DNA from 4 places in the Candidatus Symbiopectobacterium sp. NZEC127 genome. Region 4 is predicted to be linked to each of the others. Evidence: predicted binding sites of a transcription regulator. Region 4 holds the regulator's gene; each other region holds the start of a gene.

The links. Region 4 encodes CRP, which controls carbon source genes, mostly activating them, when cyclic AMP is high. Its sites were predicted from a motif close to ATGTGANNNNNNTCACAT; they were not measured.
Region 1: the regulator CRP is predicted to act here: its motif matches at 1,256-1,273, upstream of ompW (outer membrane protein OmpW).
Region 2: the regulator CRP is predicted to act here: its motif matches at 858-875, upstream of adhE (bifunctional acetaldehyde-CoA/alcohol dehydrogenase).
Region 3: the regulator CRP is predicted to act here: its motif matches at 1,207-1,224, upstream of focA (formate transporter FocA).

What each region holds. Positions count from the first base shown of each region.
Region 1 covers NZ_JAGFPG010000001.1:834,465-836,669, forward strand. The annotation lists gene J5069_RS04010 (YciC family protein) at 1-637, opposite strand, end outside; gene J5069_RS04015 (YkgJ family cysteine cluster protein) at 762-1,136, opposite strand; gene ompW (outer membrane protein OmpW) at 1,420-2,052, shown strand.
Region 2 covers NZ_JAGFPG010000001.1:820,287-822,491, reverse strand. The annotation lists gene oppA (oligopeptide ABC transporter substrate-binding protein OppA) at 1-527, opposite strand, end outside; gene adhE (bifunctional acetaldehyde-CoA/alcohol dehydrogenase) at 1,135-2,205, shown strand, end outside.
Region 3 covers NZ_JAGFPG010000001.1:398,383-400,587, reverse strand. The annotation lists gene ycaO (30S ribosomal protein S12 methylthiotransferase accessory factor YcaO) at 1-805, shown strand, start outside; gene focA (formate transporter FocA) at 1,283-2,140, shown strand; gene pflB (formate C-acetyltransferase) at 2,195-2,205, shown strand, end outside.
Region 4 covers NZ_JAGFPG010000007.1:215,390-217,594, forward strand. The annotation lists gene argD (bifunctional acetylornithine/succinyldiaminopimelate transaminase) at 1-644, shown strand, start outside; gene crp (cAMP-activated global transcriptional regulator CRP) at 711-1,343, opposite strand; gene J5069_RS20990 (OsmC family protein) at 1,660-2,079, shown strand; gene J5069_RS20995 (phosphoribulokinase) at 2,114-2,205, opposite strand, start outside.

The sequences.
Region 1 (2,205 bases), on a different contig from region 4:
GCGCTACCAGCATCAGCAGGGCAACCTTTGCCAACAACCAAAAGAGCACAGCAGGAGCAATCAGCTTCAGATTGGCATAGGCGAGCTTTGCGCTGAGGCGGATGGAGGCGAAAACGCCTTTATTCTCAACCGCGGCGATCACGGGAGATAAACTGACTGCGATGGCCAGCAACACCCCCGGCACGATCAACAGCAGCATACCCAGTTGCACTAAAATGGTACCCACCAGGATCAAAAAGAACAGTCGCGGCAGCAGCGGTGCGGAGGCACCAATCGCGCGCAGCGCGCTGGTGGCTTGTCCGGCCGAAACCTGTCTCACCAGCGTCAACACACCGCCGGTCAGCAACGCATTTCCGACCAGTGCGGCAAAGGTGCTGGCTGCGGAAACTTTAAGCAGCACCATCTGTTGCTCGGGCGTCATTTGTTGAATCAGATCGTGCAGCCCCAACTGGCCGGTGCTGGAGAGATCGCCACTGACATTACTCAATAGCTGTAACTGTTCCGGTGCCGGTATTAATGCCTGATTTAACATGACAGTAATGACCGCCGTGAGTAATGACAGCAACAACAGGCCGATAAGTTGGTTACGCGTAAAATTCATAGTGTCACGGTAGAGGGTACCGGCCGTGATAGACATGAAGGCTCCTTGGCTATTCAACAGTGAAAACGACGCGTCTCCGCGCCCAATGATCCACATTGTAACCTGTTACCTCAAAAGGTTGCACCTTGCTGCACGTCTGAAAAGGGTATTCGCTGCAAATTTATTCGGCAGGGTAAAGCGGGGGCAAGCCATAGCGGGCTCTGGCGCGATTGCAGGCGTCATTTTCCTCACCGTTCTCACCAGACCGTAAAAACTCACGGCACGGTGAGGGGCGCTGTGCATAGATGTTGCAACTGACAGCCTGACCGATCTCGCCTTCAAGCGCAACACAGCGGCAGTGCGCTGTGCTGTTGGTGCCCTGCATACAGCGGATAAACGGGGTAATGGGTTCTGTCAGGCTTGCTGGCGTCAGTCCGCCGCCGTCATCAGCCTCTGCCCAGTAAAATGAGACGCGAAAAAAACCGCAGCAGGCACCGCATCGCAGGCAGCTGTTGAGGTTATCTCCGATATTCGATTTCCGGTTCGACGTATCCATGGTTGACCTCTTCCACAACGCCATCACAGGGGGCCGGGCAGTCATTCACTATAGCGCTACGGCCTCAGCGCCGTGAAGGCTCAGTATTACCCTGCGCACTAAATGCGCTTTAAACTAAAAATTGATGTGAATCAATTTTAGGATTTTTAAGCATTTAGCTCATCTTGATGTGTTTTGGATTTCGCTTTTTTAGCGTGAAAGTTGTGATCTGGCTTAAAACAAGAATACCTACTTAGAGGTATTCTGCGCTCGACTTTAAACCATATAAAGGGAGTGGGTAATAATGAAAAAAACGTCTTTGGCTCTACTCGTCGCAACGTTGCTGCCTGTTTTCGCTCAGGCGCATCAGGCAGGTGATTTTATTGTGCGTGCAGGAACGGCTACCGTGCGCCCAAATGCGGGTGGGGACACGGTGCTGGGTGTCAGCTCTTTTAAGGTCGATAACGATACGCAGTTGGGGCTGACGTTCAGCTACATGGTCACGGATAACATCGGTGTTGAATTGCTGGCTGCAACCCCGTTTACGCACAATGTTGGGTTGCAAACGGTCGGTAATGTGGCACAGGTGAGCCATTTGCCCCCGTCTTTAATGGCGCAGTATTATTTTCGTGATGCGAAAGATAAGCTGCGTCCGTATCTGGGGGTGGGGATCAACTACACCCTATTTTTCGATGAGAAATTCAACGATCATGGTAAGAGTATGGGCTTAAGCGATCTCAGTGCGAAAAACTCGTGGGGGGTGGCCGCACAGGCCGGGTTGGATTATAACCTGGATAAAAACTGGCTGATTAATGCCTCGATTTGGTGGATGGATATTGATACCGACGTCCGTTTTAATTCGCCTGCTGGCCCACAATCGATCAGCACTCGGCTCGATCCATTCACCTTTATGTTTGGGGTTGGCTATCGCTTTTAATAGAATCACAACCTGATATTAACAATTATACTTGCGGCGCTTTCGAGCGCCGTATTTATTTCCAGATAAACTATCACGCACTAAACTATATATTCTACTGGTACAAAAAAACGGCGGGTATTAATCCGCCGTTTTTCAACACAGGGTAAAACT
Region 2 (2,205 bases), on a different contig from region 4:
CCAGCTATAATGTCGTCAATGTTGACGATATGTCCGTACTGCAAGTAGCTGGCATAAGGCGAAGCGGTTGCCGGATCGGCTAATCGTTGCCAACTGTAGACAAAATCCTGCGCGGTGACGGGATCGCCGTTTGACCAGCGCGCGCCTTTGCGTAAATGGAAAGTCCAAACGCGGAAATCTTTATTTTCCCAACGCTCGGCCACACCGGGCACCATTTTTCCATTCGGATCGGTAATCACCAGCCCTTCCAACAGATCGCGCGAGACGTTGGACTCTGGCACGCCTTCTATCTTATGCGGATCGAGGGAGGCCACTTCCGCACCGTTGTTGCGCACCAGCACTTGATCCTTGGCTAACAGAGCGCCGGGCGGCGGTGCCGCCTCCGCGACAAGCACACCGCCTCCCCACGTGCCGAACAGCAATGCCACGGTTGCGGCCAGTCGTGTCGTCCCCGTCAGCCATTGACGCCGTTTTTGCGTCGCATCTCCTTTTTGTGAAACAGCGTAACCCGATAACCCGTTGTCCATATCTCCTGTCCTCTCTATGTTATCACATTGATATCACATGGATTCCGTCAAGACTAACCGCTCTGACGGAAATGCAAGACGTTTCCTGGAAAGTGTTTCAAACGTTATTCTGGTCAACCGCTGCCCATTCTGAAATGACGCAATAAACGACGGGCTATTCTCACGCAAGTAACAGGTGAATAATTTTATGGTAATCGAAATATTCAGAGAATAATCCAAATATTTTCCCGCCTATGGCAGGTTATAAATACCAACAAAGGCAACAATAACGCTACAAATAACTACAACAGTTAACAAATATGCTTGCTGAAAGGAGTCAGCATTTTTGAATCGGGATGAAGATCACACAAAAGGCACCCACTAATAGGTATGCTGCTTTCACAGTGTTAAACAGAAGATGCGGAATGAACCACTATCACCCACCGGGAAGAGAGGAGATTACGCCACCGCTGACCCACAGCCCTTTCAGGCAATGAGTAGGTAAACCCTGCATTCAGCCACGAATGCGATGTCGTTATCTATACTTAGCGTTTTGTAATAATGATTTGGCAGCACAGGGTTTGGCAGATCATTGCCTGAAAGAGTTTAACATTATCAGGAGAGCATTATGGCCGTAACAAACGTTGCTGAACTGAACGCATTGGTTGAACGCGTAAAGAAGGCACAGCAGGTCTTCGCCAATTTTTCTCAAGAGCAAGTCGATCAAATCTTTCGTGCCGCCGCCCTCGCCGCCGCCGACGCCCGCATTCCGCTGGCTAAAATGGCGGTAGCGGAATCGGGTATGGGTATCGTGGAAGATAAAGTGATTAAAAACCACTTTGCCTCTGAATATATCTACAATGCTTATAAGGATGATAAAACCTGCGGCATTTTGTCCCAGGATGACACCTTCGGCACCATTACCATCGCCGAGCCTATCGGGTTGCTGTGCGGGATTGTCCCGACGACCAACCCGACCTCCACCGCCATTTTCAAAGCGCTCATCAGTTTAAAAACCCGTAATGGCATCATCTTCTCGCCGCACCCGCGCGCCAAGAATGCCACCAACAAAGCCGCAGACATCGTACTCCAGGCCGCCATCGCAGCCGGCGCGCCGAAAGACATTATTGGCTGGATTGATGAGCCTTCCGTTGAATTGTCCAACCAGTTAATGCACCACCCGGACATCAATATGATCCTCGCCACCGGCGGTCCCGGTATGGTAAAAGCCGCCTACAGTTCCGGCAAACCGGCCATCGGGGTGGGCGCAGGCAATACACCGGTGGTGATCGATGAAACGGCAGATATCAAACGCGCCGTTGCCTCGATTCTGATGTCGAAAACCTTCGATAACGGTGTGATCTGTGCGTCTGAACAGTCGGTGATTGTGGTAGACAGCGTTTATGACGCGGTGCGGGAACGTTTTTCAACCCACGGTGGCTATCTGCTGCAAGGTAAAGAGCTCGAAGCCATCCAATCGATCATTTTGAAAAATGGCTCGCTCAACGCGGCGATTGTAGGTCAGGCAGCGCCAAAAATTGCTGAGATGGCCGGCTTTACCGCCCCCGCTGGCACTAAAGTGCTGATTGGCGAAGTGGTCAACGTGGATGAGTCAGAACCCTTTGCCCACGAGAAACTGTCGCCAACGCTTGCCATGTATCGCGCCAAAGATTTTGACGACGCCGTCGCCAAAGCCGAG
Region 3 (2,205 bases), on a different contig from region 4:
TCTGGAAACCCACTTTATCGATTCCAGCGGTTTGATCTCCTGGGACTTGTTTAAAACCGACGCGGATTATCCCTTTGTTGACTGGAGCTTCAAAGGTAGCACCGAGCAGGAATTTGCTACCTTGATGGCGATTTTCCACAAAGAGCATAAAGAGGTGTACATCGCCGATTATGAGCACCTGTCCGTGTATGCTTGCCGCATTATCGTACCGGGGATGTCCGACATTTATCCGGCAGACGATTTGCTGTTGGCAAACAACAATATGGGTGTGCATTTACGCGAGACCATCCTCTCCCTGCCCGGCAGTCAGTGGGAAAAGCAGGCGTATCTCGATCTGATCGCCCAGTTGGATGACGAAGGGTTTGATGACTTCACCCGCGTGCGTGAATTGCTGGGGCTGGCAACCGGCAAGGATAACGGCTGGCTGACGCTGCGCATCGGCGAATTAAAATCCATGTTGGCACTGGCAGGCGGCGATCTGGAACAGGCATTAATCTGGGCGGAATGGACGCAGGACTTTAATGGCTCGGTCTTTAGTCCAGTGCGTAGCAACTACTACCGCTGTTTGCAGACGCTGTTGACGCTGGCATTGGACGAGGCGCGTGAGCCATCGCAGTATTACGATGCGTTTGTGAAAATGTACGGCAGCGACACCCTCGAAGCAGCGAGTGCGGCTATTGCCGGTGAGCAGAGCTTCTACGGACTGTTTGACGTCGATGACACCTTCGCCACCTTGCCCGCGCACCAATCGCTGCTGGCAGCGTACGAGAAACTGCAAGCCGCGAAGCGTCGTTTCTGGGGCTAATGCCGTATCGCCCATCCTCCCCGGTTAGCGCCGGGGAGCCTTCACCCTTCTCAAGCTCTGACGCAATACCTGCCTTTTTTCGATCAATTTTCCCGCAGTACGGAAGATTTCATCATCGCATTATCTTATCGCTACGCAATCTGAATAATCCGGCATTTCGCAAAAAATGAAGAATAATGTACTTATTGTTATTAAATGGTGAGTTTTTAATTAATTTGCAGCAACCCTGAACACCGAAATGATACAAAAACGCATTTCATTTAACTCTTTTTCACGGTATTCTACCCCCTACGTTCAACTCTTTTGATAATTTTTAAAATATTTTTTTACTATATATTTCAATTAGTTGACTGTGATTTAGTGCACTTACCCCAAGGGTTTAACCCTGCTAAATTTTCAGGATATGATCCAAGTCAAATTTTGCTTTATACTGCTTTGTTAGTATTCCCTCGCGGATAAATCTTGGAGAACGTTAGTGTGAAAGCTGACAACCCCTTTACACTTTTACTACCGGCAGCCATGGCGAAAGTCGCTGAAGATGCTGGTGTCTATAAAGCTACGAAACAACCCCTGACCACGTTTTTTTTGGCGATTACTGCTGGTGTCTTTATTTCAATCGCCTTCGTTTTTTATATCACAGCCACAACCGGTGCCGCGTCCATGCCTTACGGCGTGACTAAACTGATTGGTGGGATCTGCTTCTCGCTCGGCCTGATGCTGGTTGTTGTCTGCGGCGCTGACCTGTTTACCTCAACGGTATTAACAGTAATTGCCAAGGCAAGTGGCCGTATCACCTGGAAACAGCTGGCCTGCAACTGGTGTAACGTCTATGTGGGCAACCTGTTCGGCGCACTGTTTTTTGTCGCCCTGATCTGGTTTGCCGGTGAGCACATGGTCGCCAACGGCGCATGGGGCTTGAACGTACTGCAAACCGCAGAACACAAAGTGGAACATACTTTTGTCGAAGCGTTTTGCCTCGGGGTCCTGGCCAACTTGCTGGTGTGTCTGGCGGTATGGATGAGCTACTCAGGCCGGACGCTGACCGATAAAATGTTCGCGATGATCCTGCCGGTCGGCATGTTCGTTGCCAGCGGCTTTGAGCACAGTATTGCTAATATGTTTATGATCCCCATGGGGATCGTTATCAAGAATTTCGCGGCGCCTGAATTTTGGGAAGCCATCGGCAAAGCGCCGTCCCAATTTGAGCACCTTACCCTCCACAACTTTATCGTGGACAACCTGATTCCTGTCACGCTGGGCAACATCGTCGGCGGCGGTTTTCTGGTAGGGTTAACGTATTGGGTTATTTATTTGCGCGGTGGCGACAAACATTAATCTGTCGCCGACTGCAAATCGGGTTATGAATTCCAAACCAAAGGTAGGTGTAATATGACCGAACT
Region 4 (2,205 bases):
CGATTCAGGGCGAAGGTGGCATTACACCGGCCACGCCGGAATTCCTTAAAGGCGTGCGTGAGCTGTGCGATCAGCACCATGCACTGCTGGTGTTTGATGAAGTGCAAAGCGGCATGGGGCGTTCCGGCAAGCTGTTTACCTATATGCACTATGGCGTGACGCCGGATATTCTCACCACGGCGAAAGCGCTGGGCGGCGGTTTCCCCATCAGCGCCATGCTGACCACCGAAGAGGTCGCCTCTGTGATGACCGTCGGTGTGCACGGCACCACCTACGGCGGTAATCCGCTGGCCTGTGCGGTGGCTGAAGCAGCATTGGACACCATCAATACCCCGCAGGTTCTTTCCGGTGTACAAGCGCGCCACGAGCGTTTCGTCTCGATTCTTCAGGCGATTAATGAAGAGCACGGTATTTTTGAGCAGATTCGCGGTATGGGCCTGCTGATTGGTGCAGAACTGAAGCCGAGATGGCACGGTCAGGCGGGCAAGTTCCTTGCCGCAGCGGCGGAGCAGGGCGTGATGGTGCTAGTGGCTGGGCCTAACGTGATTCGCTTTGTGCCGTCGCTGGTGATTGATCTGGAAGATATCGATCAGGGTATGGCGCGGTTTGCGCGGGCGGTTGAAACGGTGGTTAACGCGGAATAGTGCTGGCTCGTCAAAAGCACGCTGCGCAGCGCGCAACGTGCTTTTGTCTAAACGGTGCTGCTGATATCAGCGTGTGCCGTACACCACGATAGTTTTGCCGTGCGCCGAGATCAGACTCTGATCTTCCAGCATTTTCAAAATACGGCCTACCGTTTCGCGGGAACAGCCAACAATCTGACCAATTTCCTGACGCGTGATCTTGATTTGCATCCCATCCGGGTGCGTCATGGCATCGGGCTGCTTCGCCAGGTTCAACAGCGTCTGCGCGATACGGCCCGTGACATCCAGGAAGGCCAGGTTGCCCACCTTCTGGGAGGTCACCTGGAGGCGACGTGCCATCTGTGAGGAGAGACGCATCAGAATATCCGGGTTGACCTGGATCAGCTGACGGAATTTTTTATAGGAGATTTCAGCGACTTCGCAGGCTGTTTTTGCCCGCACCCATGCGCTGCGTTCCTGACCCTCTTCGAACAGGCCCAGTTCCCCAATAAAATCCCCCTGGTTGAGGTAGGAGAGGATCATTTCCTTGCCTTCTTCATCCTTGATCAGCACAGCCACTGAGCCTTTCACGATGTAGTAAAGCGTTTCTGCCTTTTCACCTTGGTGAATCAGCGTGCTCTTCGATGGATACTTGTGAATATGACAATGAGAAAGGAACCATTCAAGAGTCGGGTCTGTCTGCGGTTTGCCGAGAACCATTCGCTGTTATCCTCTGTTGTAATTCACTGCGCAAATTACAGGGGTCAGAGTTCCCTGTACGGCGTATTAACGTGCTAGTAGTAAAAATTCCGTGTTGGCGGACTGACGTCAGGGAATATACTGGCTTCTGTATGGCGACGTCACGACCCGTTCTGACCGTCAGTATCAAACTGAAGGAACGGATTCTATTCCTGTTTGTAACACAGCTTGACGAGCCTGTCTTGTGTTGTCTCGCTTCAGCATGATTAAGCTCTAGTTATCGGCGGTTTTTATATATAACAGTGAGTAATTTTCAAATAAATTTGAGGAGTTGTGGATGCAAGCGCGCGTAAAATGGGTCGAAGATCTGACCTTTCTCGGTGAGTCGTCATCAGGGCATCAGATTCTGATGGATGGTAATGCTGGCGATAAAGCCCCCAGTCCGATGGAGATGGTGTTGATGGCGGCAGGAGGCTGTAGCGCCATTGATGTGGTGTCCATTTTGCAAAAGGGTCGCAACGCGGTCACTGGGTGTGAAGTCAAATTATCCTCCACGCGTCGTGAAGAAGCGCCGCGTCTGTTTACCCATATCAACCTGCACTTTGTGGTTACGGGCGTGGGACTGACGGATAAGGTGGTTGAACGGGCGGTATCGCTGTCGGCGGAGAAGTATTGTTCAGTGGCGCTAATGTTAGAAAAGGCGGTGAAGGTCACTCACAGCCACGAAATCATCGCTGTCGCATCGTTTTCTTCATAGTCGAATAGTTTTCCGGCGGGCTGTATGCGTTATTTCAGCCCGCGCGACGCCCTTCTGCCAGCCGTTTTACCAACGGTGCCATGATCAGTTCCATGGCCAGCCCCATTTTTCCTCCCGGCACCACCA